4 regions of the Pararhizobium sp. A13 genome follow, and region 4 is predicted to be linked to each of the others. Evidence: riboswitches for the same ligand, from Rfam matches in the RefSeq annotation. Region 4 holds a riboswitch; each other region holds the start of a gene.
The links. Region 4 has a riboswitch for cobalamin ahead of cobU (bifunctional adenosylcobinamide kinase/adenosylcobinamide-phosphate guanylyltransferase). Riboswitches for the same ligand answer to the same signal wherever they lie in the genome.
Positions count from the first base shown of each region.

Region 1 (2,194 bases), on a different replicon from region 4:
GATCGTCTGCCACATAGCGCCGGCGGTCCATGGTGGCGATGACGATGACGGAGGGATTGGCCTCCGCGATCGTTTCCCAGCCGACCAGCGGCCATTCCTCCTCGGTCGTCACGACGTTCCTGGCGCCCAGCGTCTTCAGGATATAGGCCGGGGCGCTGTTCTTGCCCGCGATGAAGGCGTCGCCTGCGACTTCTTTGCTCGAGAACCAGAAGACGACAGGAATCTCGCCGAGCTTGCCACCGATCGACGCGACGGCGTCGGATTCCCGCTTTTTCAGGTCGACGATCAGCGCATCGCCGCGCTCCTGTATGTTGAAGATTTCCGAGAGCTCACGGATTTCCTGGTAGATCAGGTCCATCGTGAAGAGTTGCCTGCGCACGCCATCGCCGCCATCCGTGTTGACCTTGGCGACGCAATCGGCCGGCGAGACATAGGTGTTGATGCCGAGGCCTGAAAACTGCTCGCGCTTGCCGACCGACCCTTGCGCTCCGACATGCCATTCGAACTCGGCCGCGACAAGGTCAGGTTGCTCGCCGACGACGGATTCGAAGCTCGGATCGTTGTCGGCAAGACGCTTGATCGTCCGGTTTTCGGCCTCATATTCTTTCAGCACTGGACCGACCCAGACGGCGGTCCCGGCAATCTTGTCGGCCAAGCCGAGCGAGAACAGGATTTCGGTCATGCCCTGACCGATCGAGACGATCTTCTGCGGCGGCTTCTCGAAGCGGACGGTCTGGCCGCAATTGGCAATTTCCAGAGGATAGCGCGTCGGCGCAGCCGCGGCTTGTGTGCAAAGGCTCCCCAACGCAACGACTACTGCGGAAATCGGCGCGAGGATACGGGAAAAGGCGACAAAGCGCCCGGCAAGGCGGTCGAAATCAATCATCATGGCTCCTTTCCGGGCAACCCCGCCCGGGATGGTGGATCTTGCTTTCGACGGCAGGTCTCCTGGCTTGCGGATATGTGCTTTGCGTCTGCCTTCCCGCGAAACCTGAAGGGGTTCTCGCAGTGGCATGGCGCCTCAAAAAGGCGCCACAAGGACGATCGGCAATCCGCTTACAGTTGCGGGGGCAGCCACGGTCTTGGTCCCTGTTGGGTCTTCCGCACCGTGTTCCCTATTAATCCCCTCGAAGTCATCCATCGGGGAACCGTCGGCAATGATGTAGTCCGAGCGCGGCGGCGGCGTCAAGGCGAACGACACCGCTGTCAACCGCGCGATTTTGACCAGTCTTGAAGCATCGGCGCACCCTAAGGCATCAACTGGCCGCCGTTGACCTCGATGATCTGGCCGGTAATGTAGCCGGACAAAATGGGCGATGCCAGGAAGAGATAGGCGCCGACGCAGTCCTCCGGCGAACCGACCCGGCCCATCGGTACGGTACGTCGTTGCGCATCAAGCATTTCAGGGCTGGTGTAGCGTTCGTGGAACGGCGTCGAGATGATGCCAGGTGCCACGGCGTTGACGCGGATGCCGTCGCCGACGAATTCCTTGGCGTGGCCGCGGGTGATGGTCGATACGAAGCCTTTGGCGGCCGCGTAGAGAATGGCCCCATTGCCGCCGCCATTGCGGGCGGCGATCGACGTCGTGTTGATGATGAAACCGCCCTGTTTGCGCAGCCACACATGTGCGGCCCGTGTCGCGGCGAGCACCGAACGGGCGTTCAGATCCATCACACGTTGGTAGTGCGCATCGCTCATTTCGGCAGTCGCGACGCGACCGAGCATGCCACCGGCATTGTTGATCAGCCCGTCAAGCCGGCCAAAATGACCCGCTGCCTCCTCGACCACCCGTTCAGTCACCCCATCCGCAGATAAGTCGCCCTGGACAAGCAGCGCCTTGCCGCCCGCGGCCTCGACGTTCGCCAGCAGTTCGGTTGCCGCCTGGCGGCTCTCATTGTAGTGGATCGCGACGCTTGCGCCCTGGGCAGAAAACGCGCGCACCAGCGCCGCGCCGATGCCGGTCGATGCACCGGTGATCAGAACTGCTTTTCCGTCGAGATCGGGGATCCGGATCCCCTGCCATTTGTTCAGCTCGCCAGCCATGCGTCGCCCTCGGTTTCCGGCCCACGTCATTCATTCCGCAAGCGAGATAACGCTCGGACCAGAATTGTCCAGCTGGACAACCGCCTACGACCCACCCGCAAAAAGGCCCGGAACATCGCCCGGGCCTCTGGCATTCCTCGCGATCGATGAT
Region 1 covers NZ_CP149512.1:172,799-174,992, reverse strand. The annotation lists gene WI754_RS29495 (ABC transporter substrate-binding protein) at 1-886, opposite strand, end outside; cobalamin riboswitch at 921-1,168, opposite strand; gene WI754_RS29490 (SDR family oxidoreductase) at 1,249-2,043, opposite strand.
Region 1: linked by a shared signal. The riboswitch ahead of WI754_RS29495 (ABC transporter substrate-binding protein) and the one ahead of cobU (bifunctional adenosylcobinamide kinase/adenosylcobinamide-phosphate guanylyltransferase) in region 4 are both predicted to bind cobalamin.

Region 2 (2,194 bases), 150 kb from region 4:
AGGGATCTGCCGCCGATCAGCGAAGGTGACCCGGCCTTGCGCGGCGGTGCCGACGTATCGGATTTCACCCGGCCGGGCGCTGACGACGGCGGCCTGCGCACGTTGTGCGTTCGCACCTGCGACGGCGCCTTCTTCCCGATCTCGTCCGGCGCCACCCCCGCCGATTTCCAGCGCGATGCAGAGACTTGCCAACGCCGATGCCCGGGTGCGGAAACGGCACTCTATTACCATGCGCTTGCGACCGAAGAGACCGATCAGATGATCTCGGCCTCCACAGGCGAGCCCTATCTCGAACTGCCCACGGCCTTCGCCTACAAGACCCGTGACCGCAGCCAGCCCGGCCAATGCGGTTGTGCGCCTGCCCGGCAGACCGCCACGAACCAGAGTGTGCCGGACGACGGCAGCGGCATTCTTGAGATCAGGCCGCGCAAGGCTGACAAGACGGCAGCAAAGGCTGCCATCGCAGACCGTCCCTACGATCCGCAGAACAGCAAAGTGCGCGTTGTCGGGCCGAGCTTCCTGCCCTCCCACAAATCGTCGATCGACCTGAAACACCCGACCGGCCCCGGATACCAGCCGCAGCAGACCAACTGATTAGAGCCTCTACCTGGCCGGCTTGACACCCCAGGCGTTGGCGAAGACCAGCTCGTCGAGCGCCAGTCGCTGCCGCCAGCCTTTGACGGCCAGTTCAGGTTCCGCATAGAGCTGATCGACATAGCCCAGGCAGAGCCAGGCGATGATCTCGATGTGATCGGGTATGCCAAGAACGGCCTTGACGTCGCGCTCGTGGAAAATGCTCACCCAGCCGACGCCGACGCCTTCCGCCCGCGCGGCAAGCCACAGGTTCTGCACGGCGCAGACCGTCGAAAACGCGTCCATGCGCGGATTGTGCGTCCGGCCGAGAACGACCTTGCCGGCACGGGTCGGGTCGCAGGTGATACAGAGGCTCACCGGCGCCTTGCGGATGCCTTCCAGCTTAAGCGAGCGATACGTGTCGCGCGCGGCGCCATCGAACATCAGCGCCGCCTCCTCATTGGCACGCTGGAAGGCTTCGAACACCTTTTGGCGTCTGTCTTCGTCCCGCACGACAATGAAATTCCACGGCTGCATGAAACCGACGGAGGGTGCGCTGTGGGCGGCGGCAAGCAGCCGTGCGATCACATCGTCCGGCAGTGGTGTCGGAAGGAACTGATCGCGCACGTCACGGCGTGTCTCGATGGCGCGGTAGACGGCGGCGCGCTCGTCCGGTGAAAATGCCTCCGCCCTGACAAGGCGGTCTTGCGGTTCCGTTTGCATCGTTTGATCCCCAACAATGCGAAACCTCCCGCCGTCCGCGCGGGGCTGGTCTATCTCGTCAGGCCGGTCTTCTGACTGCGGATCAACCCGCCTTGCCGCCTTCCCAAATCACATGAGGATTCAGTGGCAGAATTCTGAAAATATTCAGAAATTCATTCTAGCAAGGCCGTCCCCGTCACAGCGTTGGGCACGTCCCGGATTTTCACCGGATTCCCGATTCTCCCGCTTTCGCGGGCACCTGAACCAAACCGATAAAGGCACAGCGGGCCGCCGAATGCAAGCGGCCCAACGTTCTCCTCACAGGGCGGCAACCGGATGTGGTGAACCGTCATAAGCGCCCCAGATCGACTGATCGAAGCAGATCACCGAGCCGGTTATCAGGCCGGATTCGGCCGACGACAGATAGGCACAGGCCCGCGCCACCTCGGCCGGATCGACAAGACGACCGAAAGGCTGGCTTGCAGCCGCCTTCTCCAGCCAGTCGTTGGCAGCGCCATGAAACTCGCGCTGGATGCGATCCTCACCTTCCGACGCCATCCACCCGATGTTGAGCCCGTTGACGCGGATGCGGTTGCGCAACACCGCATAAGCGGTGTTCTTGGTCAGTGTTTCCAGCGCGCCCTTGGAGGCGCAATAGGCGGAGATGAACGGCTGCCCGGCCTTGGCCGACATCGAGCCGATATTGACGATCGTCCCCTCTGTCTTTTCCCGGCGCATCACCTTGATCGCCTCCTGCATCAGGAAGAACGGCGCGCGCACGTTGACGGCGAACATGCGGTCGAACAATTCCGGGGTTGTATCGAGGATGGTGCCGCGATCGGTAATCGCAGCCGCATTCACCAGCGCATCAACGCGGCCAAACTGCGTATCGCAGGCAGCGACGACCTTGCGTGCGTCC
Region 2 covers NZ_CP149510.1:3,378,662-3,380,855, forward strand. The annotation lists gene WI754_RS16680 (DUF2865 domain-containing protein) at 1-594, shown strand, start outside; gene bluB (5,6-dimethylbenzimidazole synthase) at 604-1,296, opposite strand; cobalamin riboswitch at 1,340-1,553, opposite strand; gene WI754_RS16690 (SDR family oxidoreductase) at 1,594-2,194, opposite strand, start outside.
Region 2: linked by a shared signal. The riboswitch ahead of bluB (5,6-dimethylbenzimidazole synthase) and the one ahead of cobU (bifunctional adenosylcobinamide kinase/adenosylcobinamide-phosphate guanylyltransferase) in region 4 are both predicted to bind cobalamin.

Region 3 (2,194 bases), 1.4 Mb from region 4:
AGCCTCAAGCCTGCGGCCGGTGCGGGCGGCCACTTCCTGGTGGGTCAGGTAGCGCTTTTCCTCGACGCTCCATTGCTGGGGCCGGTTGATGCGCCCGGTGCGCAGGAATTCGGTATGAACAGCCGTTTTCGGCGATTGAACCGGTTTCTTGACGGCAGCAGCGTCGAAATATCTCAAGTTTGGCATCGGCCTGCACCAGGATTGCGTCGGAGTGCCGCGGACATGCCGCGGCGGAAACGTTTATGAGGAGAAGCTACATTGCGAGAGTTAACGCAGTCTTTCCAAGCATTAGCCGCCCCCGATGGTGCGAAGCTTGCGCTTTCACGAGGGTTGCCGCGCCGCAATATGTCGCAAAAAGACAGTCGCTGCACAGAATTTGGCAGTGTGTGGCGGAAAAGGCGCCATCTGCCGAAAAATCAGGAAAGATCGTTGTTTCTGCTTATAAAATAGCCATTCCGGCCACCTGGAAAACCAACTGTGCGTGTGTCGTCATTCTGGAACCGGATGTCGTTAATCGGCGGCTGTCCGGCCGCATCGGCAGATTAGATGAAAACACTCAAGGTGCCGCCTTTATAGGGAGGGCGGAGAATTGGGAAGCCGGTCGAAATCCGGCGCTGCCCCCGCAACGGTGGTGGAGCGAAACCTCGGCAAAAGGCCACTGGAGAGATCCGGGAAGGCGCCGCGATGGTCCGAAAGGACAGCTCCTGAGCCCGGAAACCAGCCTTGTGGCGAAATTGATGTCTGGGTTGCGGCGGGCAGCCGGAAGGCGAACCAGTATATCCACGCGCACTCCCGGCGCGGTGGTGGTTCCTTTCCTGTCCGCTCAACCGAAAAGTGGCGAGCACAAGGAAACGAACATGGATCTCCGCAGCGAAGTCCTCCGCAAACTCAAGACCCGCCGCGACGGGCACAGCCTGGAGCAGGCCTTCTACACCGATCCCGATCTCTACAAGCTCGACATGGAGCAGATCTGGTACAAGGACTGGCTGTTCATCGGTCATGACTGCGAAATCCCGAAGGCCGGCAACTATTTTACCGTTCAGGTCGGCGACTATCCGGTCGTCATCGTCCGCGATCGCCAGGGTGCCGTCCGGGCGCTTCACAATTCCTGCCGCCACCGCGGTTCGCGCGTCTGCGCCGGGCAGAAGGGCTCGTCGGCCAAGCTTGTCTGTCCCTATCACCAGTGGACCTACGAGCTCGACGGCAAGCTGCTCTTCGCCCGCCAGATGGGCGAGGATTTCGACAAGGCGCAGCACAGCCTGAAGCCGATCCATTGCGAAACCATCGGCGGCTATATCTTCATCTGCCTCGCCGACGAGCCGATGGATTTCCAGCCGATGCGCGACATGGTGTCGTCCTATGTCACGCCGCACAATCTGAAAGACACCAAGGTCGCCTTCGAGAGCACGATCATCGAGAAGGGCAACTGGAAACTCGTCTGGGAAAACAACCGCGAGTGCTACCACTGCGCCGCCAACCACCCGGAACTCTGCCGCACCTATCCCGAAGCGCCGACCGCGACCGGCGTGCAGGGCGCCAAGGACGACCCGATCATTGCCGAGCACTGGACGAAATCCGAAGCCGAAGGCTTGCCGAGCGAGTTCAGGATGTCGCCGACCGGCCAGTTCCGCGTTGCCCGCATGCCGCTGATCCAGGATGCCGAAAGCTACACCATGTCCGGCAAGCGCGCCGTCAAGCGCCAACTCTCCGACGATGTCAGCCAGAGCCATATCGGCACGCTCCTGCTCTTCCACTATCCGAGCACCTGGAACCATATCCTGGGCGACCACGCCATCACCTTCCGCGTGCTGCCGCTCGGGCCCGAACTGACCCAGGTCACCACCAAGTGGCTGGTGCACAAGGATGCCGTCGAAGGTGTCGATTACAACCTCGAAGAACTGACGCATGTCTGGACGGAAACCAACGATCAGGATCGCCAGATCGTCGAGGAAAATGCCTTCGGCATCCGCTCGCCTGCCTATCAGCCCGGCCCCTATTCACCCGAACATGAGGGCGGCGTGATGCAGTTCGTCGAATGGTACGTCAATTTCATGCAGGATCGCCTGCACGGAGCCTCCACCCCTCTGGTCCGGGTTGCCTGACATGACGATTGCTTCATCCTTCCGGCACTTCGACGAATTGCAGCCGTTCAACGACCGGCAGCATCTTCTGGAATGCATCTCCGTCACCGCCG
Region 3 covers NZ_CP149510.1:2,092,461-2,094,654, forward strand. The annotation lists gene WI754_RS10070 (DUF6656 family protein) at 1-186, opposite strand, end outside; cobalamin riboswitch at 543-741, shown strand; gene WI754_RS10075 (aromatic ring-hydroxylating dioxygenase subunit alpha) at 858-2,102, shown strand; gene WI754_RS10080 (hybrid-cluster NAD(P)-dependent oxidoreductase) at 2,104-2,194, shown strand, end outside.
Region 3: linked by a shared signal. The riboswitch ahead of WI754_RS10075 (aromatic ring-hydroxylating dioxygenase subunit alpha) and the one ahead of cobU (bifunctional adenosylcobinamide kinase/adenosylcobinamide-phosphate guanylyltransferase) in region 4 are both predicted to bind cobalamin.

Region 4 (2,194 bases):
GCCAGTTGAAGGCGGCGATCAGCGGCTGCGGCAGCGCAAGACCGGACGTCTCGATGACGATGTGGTCCGGGCGGTTCTCGCGCTCGAGCAGCTTCGTCATCGTCGGAATGAAATCATCAGCGACGGTGCAGCAGATGCAGCCGTTGGTGAGTTCGATGATGTCGTCTTCGCTGCAGGCCTCGGCGCCGCAACCCTTTAGCACGTCGCCGTCAACGCCGAGATCGCCGAACTCGTTGATGATCAGCGCGATGCGCCGGCCGTCGGCATTCTCGAGGATGTTGCGGATCATCGTCGTCTTGCCGGCGCCGAGGAAGCCGGTGATGACGGTTGCCGGGATCTTGCCGTGGGCGGCTTTTGCGAGTGTCATGGATCAACCCTTCATTTTCAGCGGCAATCCGGCCGCGATAAAATAGACTTCCGCGGATTTCTCCGCAACGATCTGGTGCAGCCGGCCGGCATGATCGCGGAAATCGCGCGCCATGCGGTTTTCCGGCACGATGCCGAGCCCGACCTCGTTCGAAACGAACACCAGCCGTGCCTGCGCCTGCGGCAACCATGCGGCCAGGTTCTGAAATTCTGCCGCAACGTCGCGATTCTCCATCATCAGATTGGTGACCCAGAGGGTCAGGCAATCGATCAGCATGATACGGTCGGGCGCGTCGATCGCTTTCAGGCAGGCGGTAAGTTCAAGCGGTTCCTCATGCGTCTGCCAACTAGGTCCCCGCCGTTCGCGATGCTCGGCAATCCTTGCCTGCATCTCCCCGTCCCAGGCCCTTCCGGTCGCGACGTAGTGCATGCCGAGACCCGACGCGATGACGAGTTTTTCAGCGAACGTCGATTTGCCGGAACGAGCGCCGCCAAGAACCAACACGGGTCCCGTTTTCGTCGATGTCATGGAACGATCCCAGCCTTATTGTTCGCCGGGGAATACGCAGGCGCTGAGGCAAGAAACGCAAGAATGGCCGCTGCGAGAGCGGGATGAAAAAGCCATGACAACCTCCGTGCTGGCATCGGGAGTGTCTCTCCCTGGATCGGGCACGATGCCCTTGAGGATGGCAGGTCTCCTGGCTCACGGCGTCACGAACCTCGTCAAAGGCCCGAACGGGTCCGCCTCGCCTTCCCGGAGTTTTTCGACATCACGAAGAGGTGGACGATTCGTAGAAATAGAGGCGTCCCGCCCCGGCTGATCGTGATGCCACTCCAGTGGCTTTTCCGGTTGGACCGGCCATTCCGCGGCCGCACCACGCAGCCTGTCCGGAACACCGGTTTTCCCGGATGGCGAACCCTGACCGTTCTACAGTCGCGGGGTCGGCTGCGATAAGAATGCCCGGCTTGGGTCCATCCCTTCACATTCCCATTTACTCCTGAACCGAAACGCCGGTCCGGGAACCATCCAATGGCTGATGATTAGGCGCTCGGTTGAACCCTGTCAATTGAAAGACCGGCTGTGCGAGGCTTCACGGCATCAATGTATCGAGCCACCGCGCGTCGAGGACCGTTTCGAGTTCTGCCGCGATATCATCAAGCGCCCGATCGACGGATTGACGGTAGTTTTCGCCGCCACCTTCGATGCCGAAACTGTTGAGAAGCGCGGCCCGATAGGCGTCGCTGGCAAACAGGCCATGCAGGTAGGTACCGCTAACCCTGCCATCGGTCGAGACGGCACCATCGGCGCGGTGGTCGATGATCACCGCAGGACGAGCACAGTCCGATCCGGTCGTCCGACCCAAGTGGATTTCGTAACCGTCCAGCGCCACATCATAGACGGCCGAACGGGCCATGCTGTTGCGCACCGTCTTTTCCGGCGCCATTTCGGTTTCGACGGACAGTAGGCCCAGCCCCTCGATCTCGCGCACATTTCCCTCAATGCCGTGCGGGTCGGTAACGCGGCTTCCGAGCATCTGGTAGCCGCCGCAGATGCCGATGACGTGACCGCCGCGCCGCACATGCGCCTGAAGATCGCGGTCCCATCCTTGAGCGCGAAAATCGGCGAGATCGGCGATTGTCGCCTTCGAGCCCGGAATGACCACCAGGCCGGCGTCGACCGGGATCGGTTCTCCGGCGCGGACGAAGACGAGATCGATCTCCGGTTCGGCGGCCAGCGGGTCAAGATCGTCAAAATTGGCGATACGCGACAGGACGGGAACAGCGACCTTCAATGCCTTGCCGCCGCCCCGCGCCAGTTTTTCCAAGA
Region 4 covers NZ_CP149510.1:3,532,170-3,534,363, forward strand. The annotation lists gene cobW (cobalamin biosynthesis protein CobW) at 1-367, opposite strand, end outside; gene cobU (bifunctional adenosylcobinamide kinase/adenosylcobinamide-phosphate guanylyltransferase) at 371-895, opposite strand; cobalamin riboswitch at 1,037-1,409, opposite strand; gene WI754_RS17380 (cobyric acid synthase) at 1,458-2,194, opposite strand, start outside.